4 regions of the Lysinibacillus capsici genome follow, and region 4 is predicted to be linked to each of the others. Evidence: riboswitches for the same ligand, from Rfam matches in the RefSeq annotation. Region 4 holds a riboswitch; each other region holds the start of a gene.
What was found. Region 4 has a riboswitch for cobalamin ahead of LCP48_RS12090 (glutaredoxin family protein). Riboswitches for the same ligand answer to the same signal wherever they lie in the genome.
Positions count from the first base shown of each region.

Region 1: another riboswitch for cobalamin. It lies ahead of LCP48_RS11255 (hypothetical protein); the one in region 4 lies ahead of LCP48_RS12090 (glutaredoxin family protein).
Region 2: another riboswitch for cobalamin. It lies ahead of LCP48_RS14485 ((2Fe-2S) ferredoxin domain-containing protein); the one in region 4 lies ahead of LCP48_RS12090 (glutaredoxin family protein).
Region 3: another riboswitch for cobalamin. It lies ahead of cobT (nicotinate-nucleotide--dimethylbenzimidazole phosphoribosyltransferase); the one in region 4 lies ahead of LCP48_RS12090 (glutaredoxin family protein).

Region 1 covers NZ_CP084108.1:2,294,066-2,299,949, reverse strand. The annotation lists gene LCP48_RS11260 (elongation factor G) at 1-1,648, shown strand, start outside; gene LCP48_RS11255 (hypothetical protein) at 1,810-2,565, opposite strand; cobalamin riboswitch at 2,792-2,976, opposite strand; gene LCP48_RS11250 (hypothetical protein) at 3,441-4,046, opposite strand; gene LCP48_RS11245 (hypothetical protein) at 4,275-4,550, opposite strand; partial or broken gene LCP48_RS11240 (acetyltransferase) at 4,723-4,857, shown strand; gene LCP48_RS11235 (PH domain-containing protein) at 5,020-5,400, opposite strand; gene LCP48_RS11230 (YhfM domain-containing protein) at 5,511-5,884, shown strand, end outside.
Region 2 covers NZ_CP084108.1:2,927,769-2,933,652, reverse strand. The annotation lists gene LCP48_RS14510 (S8 family peptidase) at 1-506, opposite strand, end outside; gene LCP48_RS14505 (energy-coupling factor ABC transporter ATP-binding protein) at 686-1,522, opposite strand; gene cbiQ (cobalt ECF transporter T component CbiQ) at 1,519-2,292, opposite strand; gene LCP48_RS14495 (energy-coupling factor ABC transporter substrate-binding protein) at 2,298-2,570, opposite strand; gene LCP48_RS14490 (energy-coupling factor ABC transporter permease) at 2,574-3,320, opposite strand; cobalamin riboswitch at 3,470-3,654, opposite strand; cobalamin riboswitch at 3,907-4,088, shown strand; gene LCP48_RS14485 ((2Fe-2S) ferredoxin domain-containing protein) at 4,235-4,606, shown strand; gene cobJ (precorrin-3B C(17)-methyltransferase) at 4,611-5,884, shown strand, end outside.
Region 3 covers NZ_CP084108.1:1,309,965-1,315,848, reverse strand. The annotation lists gene LCP48_RS06155 (methionine gamma-lyase family protein) at 96-1,349, opposite strand; gene LCP48_RS06150 (trimeric intracellular cation channel family protein) at 1,690-2,295, shown strand; gene cobT (nicotinate-nucleotide--dimethylbenzimidazole phosphoribosyltransferase) at 2,392-3,447, opposite strand; cobalamin riboswitch at 3,540-3,715, opposite strand; gene LCP48_RS06140 (hypothetical protein) at 4,150-4,551, shown strand; gene LCP48_RS06135 (rhodanese-like domain-containing protein) at 4,589-4,891, opposite strand; gene hfq (RNA chaperone Hfq) at 4,987-5,217, opposite strand; gene miaA (tRNA (adenosine(37)-N6)-dimethylallyltransferase MiaA) at 5,315-5,884, opposite strand, start outside.
Region 4 covers NZ_CP084108.1:2,460,731-2,466,614, forward strand. The annotation lists gene LCP48_RS12075 (DUF2089 domain-containing protein) at 1-233, shown strand, start outside; gene LCP48_RS12080 (SHOCT-like domain-containing protein) at 247-633, shown strand; gene LCP48_RS12085 (hypothetical protein) at 643-924, shown strand; cobalamin riboswitch at 1,285-1,462, shown strand; gene LCP48_RS12090 (glutaredoxin family protein) at 1,581-1,805, shown strand; gene nrdI (class Ib ribonucleoside-diphosphate reductase assembly flavoprotein NrdI) at 1,802-2,161, shown strand; gene nrdE (class 1b ribonucleoside-diphosphate reductase subunit alpha) at 2,158-4,251, shown strand; gene nrdF (class 1b ribonucleoside-diphosphate reductase subunit beta) at 4,239-5,207, shown strand; gene dut (dUTP diphosphatase) at 5,220-5,657, shown strand; gene LCP48_RS12115 (stalk domain-containing protein) at 5,801-5,884, shown strand, end outside.

The DNA.
Region 1 (5,884 bases), 170 kb from region 4:
CATTAGCGCTGTTGAAGGGATACAAGGCCACACAGAAACAGTATGGCAACTTTTACGTCAATACCATGTCCCTACCTTCTTCTTTATCAACAAAATAGATCGTGAGGGTGCCAATGTGGAGGCTGTCATCAGCCAGCTTCGCAAAGATTGCTCACAGCATATATTGTTCATCGATGAGCCATTGCGAGCAGACTATGTATCAAATAGCATCATGGAATGGCTAGCGGAGCGCGACGAAGAATTGCTTGATGCCTTTCTGAATGAGTCATTGGAGCATGAACAGTGTCTTGCTCAATTACAGGGAATGATTAAAAATGAATGTGCCTTCCCTTGCTTTGCTGGCTCTGCCTTAAAAGATGAGGGCATTCAGGAATTTCTTGACCAGCTCCCACTGTTAACGTGTACCGATTTTGACAAGGATGCCCCGTTTGAGGGAGAGGTTTTTAAAATTCGTCATGATGGTCACCAACGTTTAACCTTTATGAAGGCGGTCAAGGGTTCATTGCATGTGCGGGATGAATTTTCATTTGGCGAAGTAACAGAAAAAGTAACCGAAATTCGCCTTTATAACGGCAGTCGCTATGAGACCGTTCAACAGATAGAGGCAGGAGAAATTTTCGCTGTCAAAGGACTGAGCCAGGCAAACATTGGGGATCGAATCGGTACAACGATGCTATCCCAGCCCTATGAGCTTGTCCCAACCTTACAGGCAAAGGTTCAATATGAGGGCGATCAGCATATCAAGGAAGTGCTCCAGTTTTTCCGTTTACTCGAAGCTGAAGAGCCGTCCTTGCGTGTGGTCTGGCAGGAAAAATTTCAGGAAATCCATGTGCATATTATGGGTGTCATTCAATTGGAGGTCCTGACAGAGGTATTCATGACGCGTTTTTCAATAGCTGTCTCCTTTGGTGAGCCGCAAATTTTATATATGGAAACCATTGCGACCCCCGTAACAGGCTATGGTCATTTCGAGCCCCTCAAGCATTATGCCGAAGTTCATTTATTAATGGAGCCAAATCCACGTGGAACAGGTAATACCTTCAGCAATGCCTGTCATGCCGATCATTTATCTGTAGGCAATCAGCGCCTTGTTGAAAAGCACCTGTTTGAGCGTGATCATCATGGGCTACTGACAGGCTTCCCTGTAACAGATATTCATTTTACACTTCTAACAGGTCGCGGGCATAATGAGCATACATCGGGGGGAGATTTCCGTGAAGCCAGTTTCCGTGCCCTACGTCAGGGGCTGGAGCAGGCACAAAATGTTCTACTTGAACCCTATTATCGCTTTAAAATGAAGGCTTCAAACGACTTTATCGGTCGTATGATGACTGATATTCAGCAAGCAGCAGGCATATTCGATGACCCGATTTTATCCGAAACGAATGTTATCCTAACAGGTCGTGCGCCTGTTGCCACTTTAATGAGCTACAGTACAACCTTTGCCGCCTATACAAATGGGAAAGGTGCACTCACACTCCAATTTGATGGCTATGATGTGTGCCATAATACAGAGGATGTGATTGCACAGATTGGCTACGATAAAAATGCAGACCCTGAGTATAGCTCCTCTAGTATCTTTTGTGCAAAGGGCAAAGGGTATACGGTTCCATGGCAAGAAGCACAGGCAGCCATGCATTGCCTGTAGGATGGGGTGATTTTGTTCGCGTGAAGGCATTACTTGCTTTCGCGGGTATTCGTCGCACTAGCGCGGGTATTTCACTTGCTTCCGCGGGTATTTTTCCTGCTTTCGCGGATATTCATAGCGCAAGATCAAAACAAGCCCTCCGAATAATGGAGGGCTTGTTTTTATAGTGCACCTACAGCCTTCTTTGTTGGTTTGTCCATCAAATAAGCGGGTTCAACTATCACGTAGTCATGCTTGTTTGTAAAATCAATTAGTACCTTACCTGGCTGACTTTTTAAAAGTTGTAGATGATTAATTAATTGCAGTAAAAGCTCGTGACCGTTGCCACGTGGATGCCAGTTGAAATGATAATCATTTAACGCTTGCACTGCTTCAATAAACTGGGCATATTCCTGCTGTACAAATGCGATGAGTTTGTCATGGTGAGGCGCTAAATCGTGTAAATACGTTTCGTAAAAGCGCATAACAATCGAGCATAATAAGTCATTGACACGAGCGGCACTTAAAACAGGCTTTGGCTCCAATGAGAGACGGTCAAGGTTGGGCTTTGCGCGTGTAGAATCAATGCGCGTAATTAAGTGATACGCTTCTCCATTGACCTCATAGACAATCGGATTGGTCGGCATGTACATCATAAAACTATTCGTCTTTGTTTTCAGTTCATCTGCTATGGCTGCTTTCGCTAAAAGATGACCGTCCACATCCCCATATTGTATCCAAATAATTTCTTTATTATATAAAATTTGCTCAAAGAAGCGATCATTGCGAATCAGCTTCGTTGCTAATAATTGATCGATCAGAGACTCGACCACCATTCTTGTTTTCGCTTTCTTGGCAACTTCTGTGCGTGGTTGCTTACAAATGTTCAGATCTTCAAAAGGCGTTTCCAACATTGTCGTTACATGAATATTTGTCATACGTGCTTCCCCTTTGCGTACATATTTTCAAAACAAAAAGGACTCCCTACTTTTGAGGAAATCCTTCATTTTATCTTCTTTCATCACACAATGCCAAACAAACCCTAAGTATATGTGAATGAGTTCGATTGTGAACCCTTTCATTTACTATGGGCGTTTGACGTACTGTGACGAACAGAGCATTCTGTTTTGTCAATATGCCACCTCCTATTCCTCGTAGGTTTATGGTGTGTACTCGTAACAGGCAGGTATCCTGACTCATGATCATCGCTTCTTTTCTCCTTCCCGTCCAAAGACAGTGGATACTGAAAAGTCGCTCACATTTACAGTTGCGGGACAGTGTCGGATTCACACCGACTTCCCTTTTAAGCGTTATCAAGAGATAAACGCACCTATTATTTATTAATATTAAATTGTAATTTAACACACTAATACATGTAGAGTAGATATTCTTTTTGTATTTCTGGTTTAAATTGTAATATGTATTCTAGTATTTGTCAAAAGACAAAAAAAGGGCTATCCCAAATTAATGAGATAACCCTATTAATTATACTAATTTACGCAAACCTGACCTCCATAATTGGTCGGTGAGGTCAATTTGCAAGGTTATCATTTGGACAAACTGTAAGGCAAAAATTAACCCTTGTGGGAATCTGCGTACTCGATTTGAGTACGGAGTTTATCTATGCGATTGTTTAGGTTTGAATGAAATATTGTGTCCATCAGATTTTAAGGATATATACACTGGATAGATTGGATGAGAAAAATAAAGGCTGTATTCTCAAAGATTGTTTTTTATTTAGTATATCGAAATTTAACTAAAGCACTCAATTAGTCTAAGTATAATTCTTCACAAAGTTCGTTCCTTCCATCCATCAAGAATTAAAGGTAATATAACTCATCAAAATTATGAAGAAAAGTAACGTTTCAAGATTAACTAGAAAATTATTGGCTTTTACCTTTGAAAATAACTTGACTCGCTTTACTAAACTTGTATCCAGTACTATAAATAAATAATAAAAAATTAGTAAACTGGATAAAAACATAATACTTGCCATTAATATTTCTCCACCATTCCAGAAAGTAATTCCTAAAAATAATGCCCAAATACTTTTGAAAACATTTGCCAATCCTTCGAAAGGATTAGATAATGTTGCCATCATATACTCTCCTTGTTTATCTGTAATTGATTTATTACCATTATGTTTTACTATATATGTAATATGACCTGTTTGAAGTGTCATAGTAATCACTAGCAAAATTAAATAAACTAAGCCAAATATTGTCCCCACTTGTAGAAGTTCCGAATTTAATAATTGATACAAAGTCAATGGTAAAGGAAACCACATTGCATACATCAAAGCCATTAAGTTATGTATCAAAGCAAACTCGTTATTTTTAACCAACTTTTGAAATGTAAAAACAATAATTAAAAAAATCACTATTCCTATCCAACCCAAAATTATTGTAGAAATTAACATAAGTTCCCCCTAGACTTAGTTGATTTTTAATGTTTTTGTTAACTTGTTTCTTTACTTTAATACTTAAAAATAAGATATACCAATTTTAAATAAATTTTACATTTAAAACGAACAAAAATCCATTTTGCTTGTTCTACTAAACTGCGACGTTAGCTCAATAACAACAACCTTTACGAAAACAACCAAAATAAAATGGACTACTCAATTAAGAGCAGTCCTAGTTTATTCTTATTTATTTATTCTTTTAACTTCTTCGTATAGGTCATGTTTAAACTTAGCATCTTTCATATCTCGCTTATATTGCTCCCAATCATCTACCTCTTGTTTATTACCATGATTGCGGTAACACATTTCCTCGTCATACAGCAGCCCATCTCGGGATAATTCCTTACAATTAGTCACTTGGATATACTGTTTTGCTGTAAAGTAACCTACAAAGATAAAACCGATTAGACAAACAATAATAGTTACTTTCATTTGATTAGATACTTTCAGTTTCTCCACACCTTTCTCTATAATATATTATATATGGAAACATAATCCTATAATAGAAGAAAATAACCATATTTAATCACCTGATAAGTAGAGTACACATTCTACTATTTTTCACGAGATTGCATTTCGCAATTGAGAAAGAGTCTATACATTGTATATATACTTTTCTCCACCTGAGTGTGAGATGTTTCAATTCCTACTCAGTCAAACAATTGATAAGCAAAAGCCCGTAGTCTTACAGGCATCAGAGGATGGAAAGAATATATATAAACGCTTCGGGTTTAAAGAAGTCGGAGAAATGATTGTCTTTGAATAAGAATTCGGCAAGGCGCTCTTATTTACGCTTATCAGTATTTTCGAGCCTACCGTAATCATGAAGCCGACTTAAAATCCTTTACACCGTCCGCTTCTGGCACGACAAAAAAGCCTCGCATTATTGCGGGCTTTTGGTTGTGCACATGGACTATTAGCACCTTCATTACGTCCCTAACACATACTGTGCTAAGACGCTTTGTACCTTATAAATATTTGTCGCCTTATTGAAGTTTTTTTGAATCGGTAATGAACTGCCAGACACCCATATTTTGAGCTCTGCATCTAAATCAAATGTTCCAGCTGTTTCTACTGAAAAATGAACGATATTTTTATAGGGAATGGAATGATACTCTGTTTTCTTGCCAGTCACTCCTTGCTTATCAATGAGGATCAATCGTTTATTGGTAAAAATAAATGTGTCTCTAATAATTTTATAGGCGTTCTTGACTTTCTCGTTTGGAATTAATAAATTATGGACCTCCTCCTGTAGTTTTTCTAAATTCACCTCGCTTGCATTGCCGATCAATCCATCAAATAAGCCCACTATCTGTCCCCTTTCGCTCTCGTTTATTTAATGTATTACAAAGAAGTGAGAACTACGACAGGAAATGGTGGTATTATTTAGCCTATAGAGGGGGTGAGTGGTTGCGAATAATGATAGTTGCCTTAGTGTCTCTACTAGCCGTTGTTTTACTAGGATGTAATGAAAAACCAGATGATGAATTAGCTAAGGTCAGCATTTCTAACGGTGCTGAATTTGGCAAGATAAACCGTGATTTTATTAAAAAATATGAGGATGAAGAATCACTTACACTATTCCAACAAGCCATTGCAACTGCTGTCAAAAACGAGGGTGTTGTCAATATGGCTTCGCCAGAATATGATGTACAAATAGTGGACAAGGCAGGAAACAAATATGGCTATCATCTTTGGTTAGGTGATAAAGGGCAAAACAGTAGTTTGATGCATGTCGAGGATACGCATACGATCTACACACTATCTGAGGAGATCACTGGGAAACTAATTGC
Region 2 (5,884 bases), 470 kb from region 4:
TTTAGATCGGGGTGTTTAAAATCTACACCAGAATCAATGACAGCAACTGTAACATCATGGTTGCCTGCTAATTCTAGTGCCTTATCCATTTGCAGTAGGTTTAAATGATACATCTCTTGTTTCTTAGGATCAGCTTCATTATTGAAAGAATGATAGACGTAGCTAGGAGACACACTAGATATCCCGTTTTGCTTTAAATAGTAAGAGACGGCTTTTTCGATTGATACGCCTTTATTTAGTTGTACAACATCATAACCTAATGAAGGAATGGAGCGGATGACCTTGGAGCCAATTTTTTTATGTACGTTTTTATCAAGACCTGAATGCTTGATAACAATTGTATCCTTACTCATCCATTTTTCTTCATTCTTCTCTGTTTGTTTTGCACTGTTTGCCAGCATGTTTTTCGCTTTATGCTGTGGTGCCTCAGCAAAGGCAGAAGCAGCAGGAACCATGAGTGCAGCGGATGCTACAACAGCGACTGATTTTTTATACCAACTTTTCAATTGTTATCTCTCCTTGGTGTTATAAATTAAGTCTCGACTATAGTAATACGGACAAAGATTAGAAAAGTTTCGTAATGGAGGAAAATTTTTCTTTGCTATTTTAATTTTTGGTAGGTATAACGAAAAAACGGACAGCTAAACACGGCTTGTTTTTCGTATACCTAGCATTGTTTAAAGCTTTAAATTTGTTCTATTAATTGTTGTAACTCCTGCTTGGAACGAGGGATTTTGATATTTTCCTGCAATAGCTTCTTTTTTTGCAAAGCTATGACCATTTCAAAAATCCATGGACGTTCAAGATGCGCGCGATGTAACAATTCGTCTTCATAAAACAAGGCGATTGGATCACCGTTGTAAATAATTTTTCCAGCCTCCATAACAATGATTAGATCGGCCCATTCATAAGCGAGAGGTATATCATGTGTTGCTAGTAAAATGGTTCTCTCACCATTCTCTAATTTGGCTAAGTATTGTAATACTTGTGCAGCATAATAATTATCAAGACCTGCTGTTGGTTCGTCTAACAAAAGGACAGAGGGCTCCATCGCTAAAACACCTGCCATGGCTACACGTTTTTTCTGACCTACGCTTAAAAAATGAATGGGTTTATCAAGCAAATCTTCCACTTCGGTTTGCGCAACGGCCCATGCTATTTTTTCTTCCGTTTGTTCAGTAGACCAGCCGAGATTCAATGGGCCAAATGCTATATCTTGCTTGACGGTCCCTGAAAAAAGCTGATGTTCTGCATTCTGAAAAACAATGCCGACTTTTTGGCGTAGGGTCTTTAAAGCTTTTCGACTATATTCCAGACCGTTGCCTTCGAATAAAATCGACCCAGCTGTAGGTTTTAAAATACCATTAAGATGCTGAAATAAAGTTGATTTTCCCGCGCCATTATGCCCGAGTATGGCGATTTTTTTACCTTTTGGAATGTCTAATGTAATATCTGATAACGCCTTCGTACCATCCGCATAGGCATAAGATAATTGGTTGAGTTTAAAATAAAATGTTGTCATGTGAAATACCCTCCGTATACGATGAGGACTAGTAAAATAGCTGCCATGCCTAGCCAATTTTTCTTGCTATAAGAGCCCATCTCTTGCCAGTAGACGGCCTCGCCTCCACGTGATAGCATGGCGTTGTTGAGCTCTCGGCTACGTTGAAACATTTCCACAAATAATGCCACAATAAGCATGGAGACAGAGCGTAGCCATTGCATCGGTGAATGGTAGCCGAGACGTGCTTGCTGGGCGAGATGTATATTTTGCATACTTTCTAAAAACATAAAAATAAAACGATAGGTTAGTTCGACGAGCTCCACTAATAAAGAGGGGAGTCGCCATTGTCGTAGCACATAACATATTCCTTGTACGGAAGTGGTTAGAATTAAAAAGTATAAACAACTAATGCTGCCAAGGACAATAAAGAACAGCTGTTGCGCTGCTAACACACTTGCGTTCCCAATAAAGACAGTCCAATTCCTCCATGTAAACGACCAAATATGGGCAGGGAGTGTATTCGTTGATGATGTAAAAGAAAGTAAAATAGATACAAGACTTGTTAATAAGAAAAAGCCAGGTAGCAATAATAATTTGCCATAGTATGTAAGCGGAATTTTGGCACCTAAAATGATAAAAGCACTCATTACAAAAAATGTAATGAGTGAAAGTCGTTCATCTCTCATGATGAGCGTTATGAGAAGTAATCCAAGTGAAAATATCATTTTTTCTAGCGGATGAACGGACGCTAGCTTATTCAGATAGGCATACTTATCAATGAGTAACATAATGGTTAACCTTCTTTATGTTTGCCACGCATATAGCCGATGAAGTAGCCAATAAAGCCAGCTCCTATAGCTGCCTGTAGCACGAATAATAAGCTTTCGATTTCACCACTTGGTGGCTCCCATAGACTTTCAAACCATGGCTCATATTCCGCATTGATTTCACCAATAGCTGCTTCTGCTTCTCCATCAGCACCACCAAATTCAGCACCTTTTTGTATGAACAAGGGTATGATGGCTAATAACACAACAATTGCTAATAACAATAAATTTTTTTTCATCTGTTAATGTGCCTCCTTTGTTGAGAAAACACGTAAAGTTTTTAGTTCGCTAATATTGTATTTTTTCAAGAAATTCATCACTATGACCGTTAAAATTCCTTCACTCACGGCTAAAGGAATTTGAGTTAAGGCAAAAATTCCTGCAAACTTTGTAAAGGATGCCATAAAGCCTCCAACCTCTGAAGGAAAGGCTAGTGCTAGTTGTACAGAAGTCACAATATATGTACCTAAATCACCAAGCATAGCTGCAAAGAATACGGCTAGTGAAAATGACACGCCTACTTTTTGAGCACCTTTAAAGACAAAGTAAGCAATAAAAGGACCAACAATAGCCATAGAAAAGGCATTAGCCCCTAAAGTTGTAATTCCTCCATGAGCTAATAATAAAGATTGAAATAATAAAACGATTGTTCCAATTACACTCATTGCTAGAGGGCCAAAGAGTACTGTCCCAAGTCCTACACCAGTTGGGTGAGAGCAGCTACCTGTAACAGAAGGGATTTTTAAGGCAGATAGCACAAAGGCAAAGGCTCCTGAAAGCCCCAAAAGCATTTTTGTTTCAGGATTTTCATCAACGGTTTTTCGAATAGAACGCAATCCTAGAATGATAAATGGAATAGAGATGACCCACCAAAAAATAGCCCATTCGATTGGTAAAAAACCTTCCATGATATGCATGGCAAAGGCACGTTTTGGCACGATTAAAAAGGCCAGTAAAAAATAACTAAGTTTCCACCATGAAAATTTCAAAAAGTTTTCCTCCTAACTAATTAGTAGATTTTTAGAAGATTGCGTGCGTAATCAAAAAAAGCACTTCTCCACTGGTGGAAAAGTGCATAGCTAAAAAAGCAAATAACATTCTCATCTGCTAAGCCGCACACCTATCCTCGTAGGCTGAAACGATCACTTATTTTTCGGCAGGTCTCCTGGCTCTAGTTCAATGCTTTATAGGTCTTCCCATCCGTTGGACAGTGACATATTCTATAAAGCTCCCTATTACAGTGGCGGGACCGCGCCGGACTTAAACCGGCTTCCCTTTTAAGCAAAATGACAAGCACTTTGCACCGAAAAACATTCAAATTGTGAGATTTCACGACAAAGTGTAACATGAATTTCCATAAATATGCTATACCTTTTATAAATTTTTTTAATTAAAGGTCAATAGTGAATATTCTGATAACGAGTTGTGCGCAAATATTTTATAGATTGTATAAATTTCATACCTAGTTCCATTCAAAATTGATAAATTTGTCATAAATTTTTAAAGAAATATTGAAATTTTAAAAAAATAAGATATGATAAAGACAGTTTTCTATTTAAAATTCTAATAAAAATTTCATATAAAATGTCAATAAGTGCTCGAATAGCTCGAGATAATAGGGAAATTGGTGAAAATCCAATACAGCCCCCGCTACTGTAATAGCTGATGAAATCGCAAAGCCACTGGTGCAAACTTGGGAAGGTGCGACAGTAAAATGAAGCTTAAGTCAGGAAACCTGCTTATTTGATTGTGCATGCAAACTTTTCGGAGGGAGAAGTTGAAGCGAAAGCGAGTACCTGTATTTCATTCTATTCGTTTTTATTTGGCTTCTACAAAACCTTTACTCTTCGTTATAGAGTAAAGGTTTTTCTTTTTCCAAAAAGCAAATGAGGGGAGACAGAAGATGACAACTTGGAATTTAGAGGGGATGAAAACACATCTCTTTATTTGCAATGGCAGTAGCTGCATGAAAAAGGATGGGGAGGAAATTACCTTAGCCATTCGAGATGAGATACAGCGGCAAGCACTCGATCAAGAAATACATACGACAAGAACGCGCTGTAATGGACGATGCAAGGATGCTTGTGTGGTAATCGCTTACCCCCAAGGGAACTGGTATCGTGTGCCATCAACAGAGCATGCTAGAACACTAGTACAAGATTTACATCATGAATCCTTATACAACGAACATGTCTTTACACTTCGTGAAGGTACATTACAGCGTACTGCTCAAACAACTGCCATTAAAGGGATCGAAAAGGTGAAAGAGGGGTAACAACATGGCGCAAAAAGGAAAAATTTTCGTAGTAGGCTTTGGACCTGGAGATTTTAAGCATATTACGACACGTGCAGTAGAGGCTTTACAACAAAGTGATATGATTATAGGCTACAAAACCTATGTAGAGCTGATTCAAGATTTAGTAAGTGCAAAATCGATTGTTAGTACAGGCATGACAGAAGAAGTGTCGCGTGCACAGGAAGCCGTTCGTCAAGCCGAAGCAGGGAGCATCGTCTCGGTGATTTCGAGTGGTGATGCAGGCGTCTATGGCATGGCGGGTTTAGTCTATGAGGTGTTAATTGAGCTAGGCTGGACAGAAGCAACAGGAATTGAAGTAGAAATTGTTCCTGGGATTTCTGCGATTAATTCATGCGCTAGCATACTTGGTGCACCTATTATGCACGATGCTTGTACAATCAGCTTGAGTGACCATCTAACACCTTGGAATTTAATTGCAAAGCGTGTCGAGGCAGCTGCAATGGCAGACTTTGTCATTGCTTTATACAATCCTAAAAGTGGTCGTCGAACAAGACAAATTGTCGAGGCTCAGCGAATTCTCTTAGAATATCGTTCGCCAGACACACCAGTTGGGCTTGTGAAAAGTGCCTATCGAGAACGTCAAGAAGTAACCATGACAACACTAGCTGAAATGCTAGAACATGATATTGGTATGCTGACAACTGTAATTATCGGGAATTCGTCAACATTTTTCTATGACAATAAGATGATTACGCCCCGCGGTTACCAACGTAAATATACCCTGGGTGAAGAGAAACAGCCATTACGTCCACATCAACGTTTACGCGAAGAAAATGAACCTTGGGCAATGAACCAAGAGACAGGAACAGCGCGAAATGACTTTATGGCTGACCCTAATGCAGGGCGCTTTAATAAACCCAGTATAGCCGCTACGCCAAAGCCGAAAAAAACAGCTCTTGAAATGGCTACAGCGGCACTTGCAATGGTAAAAGGGACAAGCGCAGTCAAAGTAACACCGAAGCTTGTACAGCAAAAAATAGAATCTATATTTGAACTAGCAGTAAGCCCTGGAGTAGCCAATAAATTTTTTACTCCCCAGCAAATGATGACGTTAGCAGAGGTTGTTGGGGATGAGGGGACGATGGAATACACACCAGACCATCAAATTCATTTGAAAATACCAACGACTTCCCCTGAACAGATCACAGAGAAATTACAGGAAGTAGGATTTTTATTAACCCCAATTGGTGATGTGTTATCACTGAAGGCTTGTGATTTTTGCTACGGTGAAAAGGC
Region 3 (5,884 bases), 1.2 Mb from region 4:
CATGTAAGGTTATCTAACATGGTTGGCACTATTTTTTTCAATTCGATTAAAAATTGTAAAAAACTATTCATATTTAGGCTTTATCTATTGTCTTGTTATGCTTTTTGAATGGCTTGAACCGCACTGCAAATAGCAAATTTAACGTGTTCATATGTTAGTCCCCCCTGGATAAATGCTGTATATGGAGGTCGTATTGGGCCATCCGCTGTTAGCTCAATGCTGGACCCCTGAATAAATGTTCCAGCTGCCATAATGACATCATCTTCATAGCCTGGCATATAGGCTGGTTCAGGAGCATAATGGGCATTTATCGGTGAGTTCGCTTGTATTTCACGACAAAAATCAATCATTTGCTGAGCCGTTTGGAACGATACTGATTGAATTAAATCTGTACGCTTCGCGTGATAGCTCGGAGAAGTGCTCATGCCGATTTCCTCAAGCATTGCAGCTGTAAATATTGCCCCTTTTAGTGCTTGCGATACAACATGTGGTGCTAGGAAAAACCCTTGATAAAAATCACCTAGTGTATTTAATGTGGCCCCCGCTTCTGCTCCAATACCTGGAGATGTCATACGATAGGCACATTTCTCCACTAAATCTGCTCGGCCAGCAATATAGCCACCAATTTTAGCCAAGCCTCCACCTGGATTTTTAATGAGCGAGCCTGCCATTAAGTCAGCCCCAACCTCTGTAGGTTCCTGGGCCTCTACAAACTCGCCATAGCAGTTATCTACAAAAATAATAGCTTTCGGAGCTAATTTACGTACCTTTACACACATTTCTGCAATTTCTTCAATTGTAAAGGATGGACGTGTGGCATAGCCTTTTGAACGCTGAATCGCAATCATTTTGGTTTGTGCTGTAATGGCCTCTTCTACACCTGCCCAATCAATAACCTGATTATCTAGTAAATCCACATGTCGATAACCGATTTTATAATCTTTCAGTGAACCTGTATCTTTATCACCACCATCGACAATGGATTGCAATGTATCATATGGCTGACCAGAAATATAAAGCAGCTCATCACCAGGACGCAAAACACCGAATAGACTAAGCGTGATTGCATGTGTGCCTGAAATAATTTGTGGTCGGACTATGGCTGCCTCTGCACCAAATACCTCCGCATAAACACGCTCTAGATTATCGCGCCCCTCATCATCATAGCCATAGCCGTTTGATGGGTGTAAATGATAATCACTTACTTGATGCTTTCTGAAAGCTGCTAGCACCTTCTGCTGATTGTAGAACGCCATTTCTTCTACATTGGCATGATAAGACCGAACTTGCTCCTCTACTTTTGCCACTAACGATAGCGTTTCTGTTGATAAATTTGATGTAAACGTCATTCTTTCTTCTCCATTTCACAATGTCTCGCATTTCAATCAGTAAGATTTATTGACTATCTAAATTGACTTCAATCACTCTAGAATTCCCTAACCAACTACTGGTATATGAACGCATTTGACGAATGTTTTTCTTTATTTTAATCACATTTTATCAATTTGTATGTGCACCTGTAAAACTTGCCTATTGTTTCTAAGAGGATTTTACGCTAAGCTAATGTGCGGACTCAATTCAAGAAGCGTATTTAATGACCGATTTTGGCTATTAAATTCATAGATTCTGTTACGTAAAACGTCTTTTAACTTTTAAAAAGTTTATTTATTGATAGAAGGGGTGAACGGGATGGCTTGGGAGGTTTTTAGTATCATAGGAACAATTGCCTTTGCTATTTCTGGGGCAATTATTGCCATGGAAGAAGAATACGATTTATTCGGTGTATATATACTTGGTATTGTGACTGCTTTTGGTGGAGGAGCTATTCGAAATTTACTCATTGGACTACCTGTCACAACACTTTGGGGACAGGATATGATGTTTCAAATAGCGCTTGCTGCGATTACGATATTCTTTATTTTTCCACATCATCTGATTCAACATTGGCATCGTTGGGGTAACTTCACAGATGCGATTGGCTTATCAGCATTTGCTATTCAAGGCGCACTCTATGCTGTCAAGCTTGATATGCCAGTGAGCGCAGTCATTGTAGCTGCTGTTTTGACAGGTTCAGGTGGTGGTATTGTACGAGATTTATTAGCTAGAAGAAAACCATTAGTTCTCCGTGATGAAGTTTATGGCGTTTGGGCAGCTCTTGCTGGACTGTTAATCGGCTTCGAGGTTTTTACAGGGGACATTTTCCTTTATATTTTATTCGCAGTGATTACAGCTTTACGTATTCTTTCCTATATGATGAAGTGGCGCTTGCCATTACGTAAATTAAATCGAGCATAAACACCATTCAGCCAATGACCAAAAATTAAGTCATTGGCTGTTTTATTGTTTTAGCTAATGTTTCATTCCTTATATGATTAAAAAAAGACATTTAACTTACCTTTTTAACAACTGCATGGATTCTTCTAAAGTCACCATGTTTTTCATCATCGAGCAAGCTGCATCTAAAATAGGAAAGGCTAAGGCTGCTCCAGAACCTTCGCCTAAACGCATATTCATATGCAACATCGGTTCAATGCCTAGTAACGCAGCGGCAATTTTTGCCCCTGGCTCCTCTGAAGCATGGGAAGGAATAATATAATCAATTACTTTTGGTTCGAGCTTATAAGCAATGAGGGCAGCTATAGTCGAAATAAATCCATCAATGACAACGGGTTTACGATGGGCAGCAGCGCCAAGAATAATACCTGTCATCGCCCCTATCTCTAATCCTCCAACCTTAGCCAGAACATCAATAACATCATTTGGATTAGGCTTATTTAAGGTAATTGCTTTTTCAATAACTGCTGCTTTATAGGCAATGCCTCCTTGGCCTACTCCTGCACCAAACCCCGTTACTTCGATAGGGTCGTATCCCGTCAAAACTGCTAATATTGCAGCACTTGGTGTTGTATTGCCGATGCCCATTTCTCCAGTCCCAAGTACATCAGCACCTTTTATGATTTCCTCAGTGGCCACACGGATTCCTACTTCTATCGATTGAATGGCTTCTTGTTTGGACATAGCTGGACCTTGTGCCATGTTATCGGTACCATATTTAATTTTATGAATAAGGACTCCTGCATCAAGTGGAATATCTTCTTTTACCCCAACATCTACTGTGACCACCTTTGCATTGGTAATGCCCGCAATCGCACAAACGCCTGTACCACCCTTAGGAAAATTTAATGTTTGAAAGAGCGTAACATCTTGTGGATTCGTGGTTACACCTTCCTCGCAAACACCATGATCTGCAGCACAGACAATCATCACTTTTTTGTCGACTGTCGGATATAATTGTCCGGTTATACCAGAGAGCTGTACGGCAATTGATTCTAGTTTACCCAAGCTACCCGGGGGCTTACAAAGCGCATCAATCCGCTTTCTGGCTTGTTCCATACTTTTCATATCAACCCCTGGAATGTTTTGAATCGTGTCTTGTAATAATTGCATGATTATTTCTCCTCTCGTTCTCATTAAGACAAAATAAAAAGTCTGTAGTTTATTGTCATGACAAATAAACTACAGACTTTTCCATCATCTATATCTTCTAAAGCATGTAGGCAGGTCTCCTGGCTCAAGTTCAACACCTCATAGTACCTTCCCAGCAATTTGCTAGTGGCATACACTATGAAATTCCCTTATACAGTGGCGGGTCCGCTAAAGCTTTTCACTTTATTCCCTATTCTCCCTAATGGGCACCTATTGCTTTTATGTAATTATGATAAATCTACTTTACAACTTTTTTATTGTCAAGAGGAAAAATTTTTTTGAGTGTTAACTTAGTACAACCAGCTATTCAAACAATTTAGGAGCTTATCAAGAGCTTATAACAATAAAGGAATCCTTCACTTGGATTCCAAGTCTTCCTTAATTAGTGCTTTTTAGAATTCTCTATGCCTAAAACTCGGCTTGTTACAAAAACTATCGGCTACATCAATTGTCCTAACAAATAAATCACAAATTAACTCCATTTCCACCTTCCAAAACTTGTATTTTTCCAGTTCTCTAAGAAATGTTAAACATAAAATTGAAAAGCCCTTATAATCTGTTCAATGTAAACATAAATTATTTCTGAAACTTCAGTATTGAATTGATTGAAGATTGGGTAAGTATCAAAAGTAATAAAACGTTAAAAAGTTAGGGGAAGATATAATGAATGCAGAAGAATTAAGAAATGCTATTGCTGAAACCTGTGAAACACACGATAGCCTCTATGCCCAACTCGTAAAACCGATTAATCAGTTGTTAATCAATGTCGACGCTTCGATCAGTGAAGAGACAGCAAATAAAATACTGGAAAATTTAAAGTTATTTCATAGTGGTGATAAATACTTGACGGAATGTCATTTGGAGGAGAGCCAAAATTTCTTGAAAGATGGCATTGAGCTTCTCCAAAAGGGGGATTTGGCGAATGGAGCACTACAAATTTATGGAGCTGGTCTAAACTTTGCTAGTTATGCTTCAAAAGTGCAGGGACAAAAAAACGTTAATATCTACAAAAACTTTGAAGAAAATTTTAATTTTATCATGGACGCCCTGAAAAATAAACCATGAAAAAAGAAAGAGTATACACTCTTTCTTTTTCCATGGTTTATTTAAATTCTAATTCTCCATCATAAGCCAGCATGCCGCCTTCAAGGTTTGTTACATCAAATCCTTGTGCCTCTAAGTAAGCACATGCATTGGCAGAACGAGCTCCAGCCTTACATACAATAATATATGGCTTTTCTACATCTAAATCCTCTAAACGTTCAGGGATAGTTCCGAGTGCAATATGTTGAGCACCTGGGATCATGCCATGTGCTACTTCATCCTCTTCACGAACATCGATAATATATAGGTCCTCATTTGCATCTAACAGATCTAATAATTGTGTTGTTTCCATTGTTTTCATAAACTTTGTCCTCCAAAATATAAAATTCCACTATCATTATAGCTTGTAGCAAAAAAAACAGCCAGTGTGAGTACACTAACTGTTTAACAAACTTATTATACTTCTGTCTCTAAAAACTCAATTTGTTTTGCTGGTACGAATGTAGAAATGGCGTGCTTGTAAATTAGGTGCTGCTTATTTTCAGCATCAAGTAGTAATACTGTAAAATTATCATATGATTTCACAGTCCCTTTTAACTGAAATCCGTTTAACAGAAATACAGTTACAAAAACACTGTTTTTACGTAGTTGGTTCAAGAACGTATCTTGCAAATTGATTGATTTCATCAAATAGCCTCCCTACTAACTTTCTACCTCTTCATTCCTATAGTAGCATGTTCTACCAATTTATCAATTAGTAATTTTTAGAAATTTTTCTTTATTCTTATAATCGATCATCAGGCGTAATAAAATGGACATCCATTTTATTACGGAAATAAGTAAGCTGTCTTTTTGCATAGCGACGGGAATTTTGTTTTAGGCTATCAATGGCTTCTTCTAGGGTACATTTACCATCTAAATAATCATATAATTCTTTATACCCGATGGCTTGTATAGACTGCACACCGCGGATATTTCGCTGCCATAATCCCTTCACTTCTTGCAGAAGACCATTTTCCATCATTAAATCAACACGACGATTAATACGGTCATATAGCACGTCTCGAGACATGTTTTGACCTAACCCTAAAATAACATGGTTGTAAAGGGGGACTTCTCCTCGATTTTGCGCTTCAGCTGCTTTTGATACACCGCTTAATTCCAGCATCTCTAATGCACGAATAACACGACGTGTATTGTTAGGATGGATTGTCTCCGCTGTTTGAGGGTCTAGTTTTTTTAATTTGTCATGCATTGCTTCAGGGCCAAGCTTTTCTAATTCCTCATAGTAGGCTTTTCGTGCTTCTACATCTACTTTTTCATCAGTAAATTGGAAATCATAGAGGACAGCTTG
Region 4 (5,884 bases):
ATCAGCTTCATTTTGTGGAAGTGTTTTTAACCTGCAGAGGAAACATTAAAGAGGTTGAAAAGGAACTGGGTGTTTCGTATCCAACAGTTCGAGGCAAGCTAAACGACATTATTTCATCCCTTGGCTATGCTCAAAAGAAGAAAAATGAAGTAGACGAGAAAAAAATTGTAAGCATGCTGGAAAATGGCGAAATCACAACGGATGAAGCCATAAAGCTCTTAAAAGACGAATAGGGAGGAACGGACCATGAAAGAGGAAATCACAAAAGTGTTAACCATGATTCAAGAGGGAAAAATTGATGCGGATAAAGGATCAGAGCTGATTCAAGTGCTACAACAGAAAGAAGACTCTGAGAACAAATTTGTGGAAAAAACAAAGTATTTAGAAAAAACATTAAAGGTTCGTGTTGTATCCACCGAAAATGATAATGTTACGGTAAACTTGCCGATTAAACTTGTCAAAGCCGTATTGATGGCAGGACACAGCATCGCTGCGAGTATTCCACAATCAGAAAAATACGTAAAAGATATCGACATCAATCTTCTACTTGAAGCAATCGAAAATGAATTAGACGGACAAATTGTAGATATAAAATCAGCAAACGGGGATTCCGTTGCAGTCTTCATTGAGTAGAGGCAACGAATGATGCATGTAAAAGTGAAAGCAAAAGATGTTCGCTTTACAGTCCCAGTTCCCTATATTGTGCTAACCATTGTCCTCTCCATATTAACTTCCAAATGGATTCAGCTACAAGCCAATAAGTGGACAAAGGCATACTTCGATCGAAAGAACATAGACTTTACCTTTCCGATCATCGATAAAGAAATGCTAAAGCCGATTATCAAGGAACTACAAAATTATAAGGGAGTCGTGCTAGTCGATGTCAAAGCTCAGGACGGGACTGAGGTTAAGATTAGACTATAATCTCAATGATAGAATGGTAAGAGCATGTTATGATAAAAGCATGCTCTTTATTAATTTAATGAGCATCATTTGAAATGGGTAAGAGATGATCATTATTTCAGGATTTATGATAGAAGCTACTATTTTTCAATGGTACATAAAATAGAACATTTCTTTCAGAATTCTAGATACATTTTGATAGATAAACATGTACATCGTCTAAAATAGATTTTTGATTTGGGTATAAGCGATTAGTGGTAATCTATTTGGAACTACATAATTAAAAATACTGAATAATCCAAAAATAAAGAAGTTTAGAATCTTGATTTACTTTTCATTTGAAGGATGGTACACTTAAAACTATTGAACAACAACTATATATTGTGTTCGTTTTACAAAGGTACTACTACATGTAGTTTAAAAGGGAAGTTCGGTACAATTCCGACGCTGTCCCCGCAACTGTGTAGCTGACGATGATTGCAACCACTGTGCATTTGCATGGGAAGGGAATCAGAGAATGAAGCAAAGCCAGGAGACCTGCCTTTATAAAACAAATTTATCATTTCTTCGGGGATTAAGAGATGGGAACGTCAGTATTTTTGGTATGTTAACGTTTCCATTTAGCCTATCTCTCTAGAGGAGATAGGCTTTTTTATTTTATGAAAAGAGGGATTTCTATGAAACTTTATACGAAAACAATTTGTCCAAAATGCCTATGGGTAAAATCTGAGCTACAACGTGCAGGACTTGAAGCTGAAATTGTTAACATCGATCACGATGAACAAGCAAAGCAAACGATTATTGACGCAGGTTTTTTAAGTGTGCCTGTTTTAGAGATGAATGAAACTTTTATAGGAGATGTTCAGGAAATTGTTTCTCAAATTGAGTTGATTGCCCTATGATTGTTTACGCGAGTCGTACAGGTAATGTCCGAAATGTTGTATCCAAATTAAAGGCAGAATGTATCGAGCTCTCGGAGGAATTGCGATTGAACAAGCCCTATCTTTTAATTACCTACACAGATGGTTTAGGTGACATTCCAGCAAAGGTACAACGTTTCTTAGAAAAAAACAGGGATTTTTGTAAAGGAGTAGTTGCCAGTGGCAATAGTAATTTCGGCCATCATGTATTTGGCGCTGCTGGTGAGAAAATCGCCGCTACCTATCATGTACCCTTAGTAAGGAAATTAGATTTACGAGGTAATCAAACGGATTACGAAGCAATACAAACGTTTTATGAAACGAGGGTAATGAGATGAAAACCTATTTAAAGCTTAATAATGACGTACTGAATCGTTATAGTACAACTGGATTACTTGAGTTAGAAAAGGACCGCGAAGCTACGCGCCGCTACTTTTTAGAGTATGTTAACGTACGTTTGCGTTATTTTATAGATATTGAGGAAAAAATTCGCTATTTAGTTGATGAGGGCTACTATGAGAAAGCATTTATCGATATGTACGAGATGGAATTTATTAAGAAGCTGTACAAGAAAGCCTATGATTATAATTTCCGCTTCCCATCCTTTATGAGCGCAAGCAAATTTTATGATAGCTATGCTATGAAAAGTCGTGACGGGGAAGAGATCTTAGAAAAGTATGAGGATCGTATTGTCATTATTGCTTTGTATTTGGCTCAAGGAAACACGGCTCTAGCAGAACGCTCTGTCGAAGCAATGATGGAAGCCTACCAGCCAGCAACACCAACTGCTTTAAATAGTGGTAAGAAAGCACGTGGTGAATTAGTTAGCTGCTTTAAATTATCAATGGATGACTCCATGAACAGTATTGCTGAAAATATTGGCTATTGTTTAGAGCTATCACGCCTTGGTGGTGGAGTAGGGGTCAACTTAACAGATTTACGCCCTTTAGGTGATCCAATTAAAGAGATATTAAATCGTGCAAGTGGTGTCATCCCAGTAGCAAAACTGTTAGAAAATTCTTTCAGTTATTCGAATCAGCTAGGGCAACGAAATGGCTCAGGCGTTGTTTATCTAAATATTTTCCATGCAGACATAGAAAATTTCATATCATCAAAAAAACCAAATGCTGACGATAAAATTCGCCTCGCAACTCTTTCAACAGGGATTATTATACCTAGTATTTTCTTCGAACTGATGAAACGTGATAAGGATATCGTCTTGTTTAGCCCATACGATATTTTTAAAGAATACGGTAAACGTATGTCTGAGATTTCCATTTCAGACATGTACTACGAGCTACTTGATAACCCAAAAATTCGTAAAATTAAACGTTTAAATGCACGGAAGCTTTACACAGAGGTGAAAAAAGCACAATTTGAATCAGGCTATCCGTTTGAAATCTTTGATGATAATGTCAATAAGGTACATCCTTTAAAAAATATTGGACGTGTCAAAATGTCCAATCTATGTACAGAAATTCTGCAAGTGCAAGAGACAAGTATCATTACGGATCAGGATCAACCAAATGACTATGGATTAGATGTATCGTGTAACTTAGGTTCCATCGATATCCATGCAGCAAGTAAAGTGAAGGATTTCGGCGCATTAGTCGATACAGCGATGCACCTACTAACAAATGTATCGCAAATGACGCATATTAAAAATGTACCGTCTGTTGCAAAAGCCAATCAATTAATGCATTCTGTAGGGCTTGGCTGTATGAACCTCCATGGGCATCTGGTGACGGAGGGCATCCTGTACGGCTCAAGAGAGTCGATTGATTTCATGGATCACTTTATGGAAGCGATGAACTATTATTCACTGAAATCTTCGATGGAAATGGCAAAAGAAAAAGCTGCAACCTTCTATCGATTCGAGGACAGTGATTATGCATCTGGTAGCTATTTTGACCAATATATCAATAAAGCTGAAGAAGAATTGTCACCTGTTGTATTGAAGGCGCTTGGCAATATTCCAATCATCACAAACAAGATGTGGGAAACGTTAAAGCAAGATGTGATGCAATACGGGCTATTCCATTCCTATCGTTTGGCTATTGCCCCAACTGGTAGTATTTCATATATTCGTAGCTGTACGGCTTCAATCGCTCCATGTACAGAGCGCGTAGAGGTTCGTGATTATGCCGATAGTAGAACCATTTATCCAATGCCTCATTTAACAAATGACAATAGTCATTTATATGTGGAGGCGTATGATGTGAATCCGTATGATTTAATTGATTTATATGCAGCTTCTCAAAAGCACGTTGACCAAGGTATTTCCATGACGCTTTATGTAACAGACAATTGGACAACCGAACAATTGGCTAAAGTATACATTTATGCGTGGATAAAGGGCATTAAGTCCGTTTACTATGTTCGTCAACGATTACAAAGCTTAGAGGAGTGTGTAGCATGTCAAATATAATTTATGAGGCAGTCAATTGGAATAAAGCAACAAGTGAACTTGCCCAAATATTTTGGGACCAGCAATGGAAGCAAATTTGGTTTCCAGAAGAAATTGCGGTCAGTAAAGATATTAAACAATGGAAAAGCTTTGAGCATCAGGACACATATAAAAAAGTATTTGCAGGATTAACCTTACTGGATACTGTACAAACAAATATCGGAATGAATCGTGTTGCCGCTTATACAGATGATTTACAGGAGAAGGCTGTGCTAACCGTTTTTGATGCATTCGAGGCGATACATGCCAAGTCCTATTCTTATATTTTCACAACGCTTTGTACAAACGAAGAAATCGATGAGCTATTTGAATGGGTCAAGAAAAATGAATTTCTACAGTATAAGGCCAATAAAATCGCAGATATTTATAATAGTATTGAAGAAGGCAATCCAGAGAGCCTATGGAAAGCGATGTTCTCATCCGTTATGCTTGAATCTTTCCTGTTTTATTCTGGCTTTTTCTATCCACTATACTTAGGGGGACAAGGCTTCCTACGAAACAGTGCCGAGATTATTTCACTGATCTTGCGTGATGAGTCTATCCATGGGGTAGCAGTTGGATTTTTTGCTCAAAATCTATTCAAGCAATTTTCAAAGGAAAAGCAAGAAGAGCTACATTTGTGGGGCTATGAGCTATTATTAGATTTATATCAAAATGAAATGAAGTATACAGATGATATTTATGCGGAAACAGGATTATCACCTGAAGTGCGAGCCTATGTACGTTATAATGCTAATAAAGCATTAATGAATGTCGGCTTTGAAGCCATGTTCCCAGAAGAAGAAGTCAATCCAATTGTGATGAATGGTATTCGTAATGAAGGCTCCACATATGATTTCTTTTCACAAAAGGGTGCTACCTATGCCAAGGCAAAAGTTGCGCCGATCACAGATGACACATTCAATTTTAATCGTTAAGGATGAAGAACAATGAATCTAGAAGTAAAAATTAAAAAAGTTCACGCTGATGCCATGCTACCGATACAAGCCAACCCTGGTGATGCAGGCATGGATCTCTATTCCATAGAAGCAGTAGAAATCCCAGCAGGCGTAGCCAAACTCATTAAGACAGGTATACAGATTGAATTACCTAAGGGAACGGAAGCCCAAATTCGACCAAGAAGTGGACTAGCATTAAAGCATAGTGTAACCGTACTGAATAGCCCAGGCACTATAGATGAAGGCTATAGAGGCGAAATCGGTGTTATTTTAATCAACCATGGTCAAGAACCATTTACCGTAGAAAAATCAATGCGCATTGCTCAAATGGTTATACAATTTGTTCCTTCTATTCAATTAGTGGAAGTAGATGAATTATCTCAAACAGAGCGCGGAACTTCTGGATTTGGCGCAAGTGGTACGAAATAGCGTGTGTATATAAACCTCATAAAGTTTACTTAAAAATCCTGCGAAGATGCAGGATTTTTTTGTTACCGTTGCTAATAACAGAAGGAAATAATAGGGTTCATATGGAATGAAGTAATGATAGCGAAGTAAAGGAGCTAATAATCATGAAAAAAATATGTTCAGGTATTTTCCTTATGTTGATTGTCCTTCTTACATCTATCACAACTGCTGCAGCAGCTAGTAGTCAA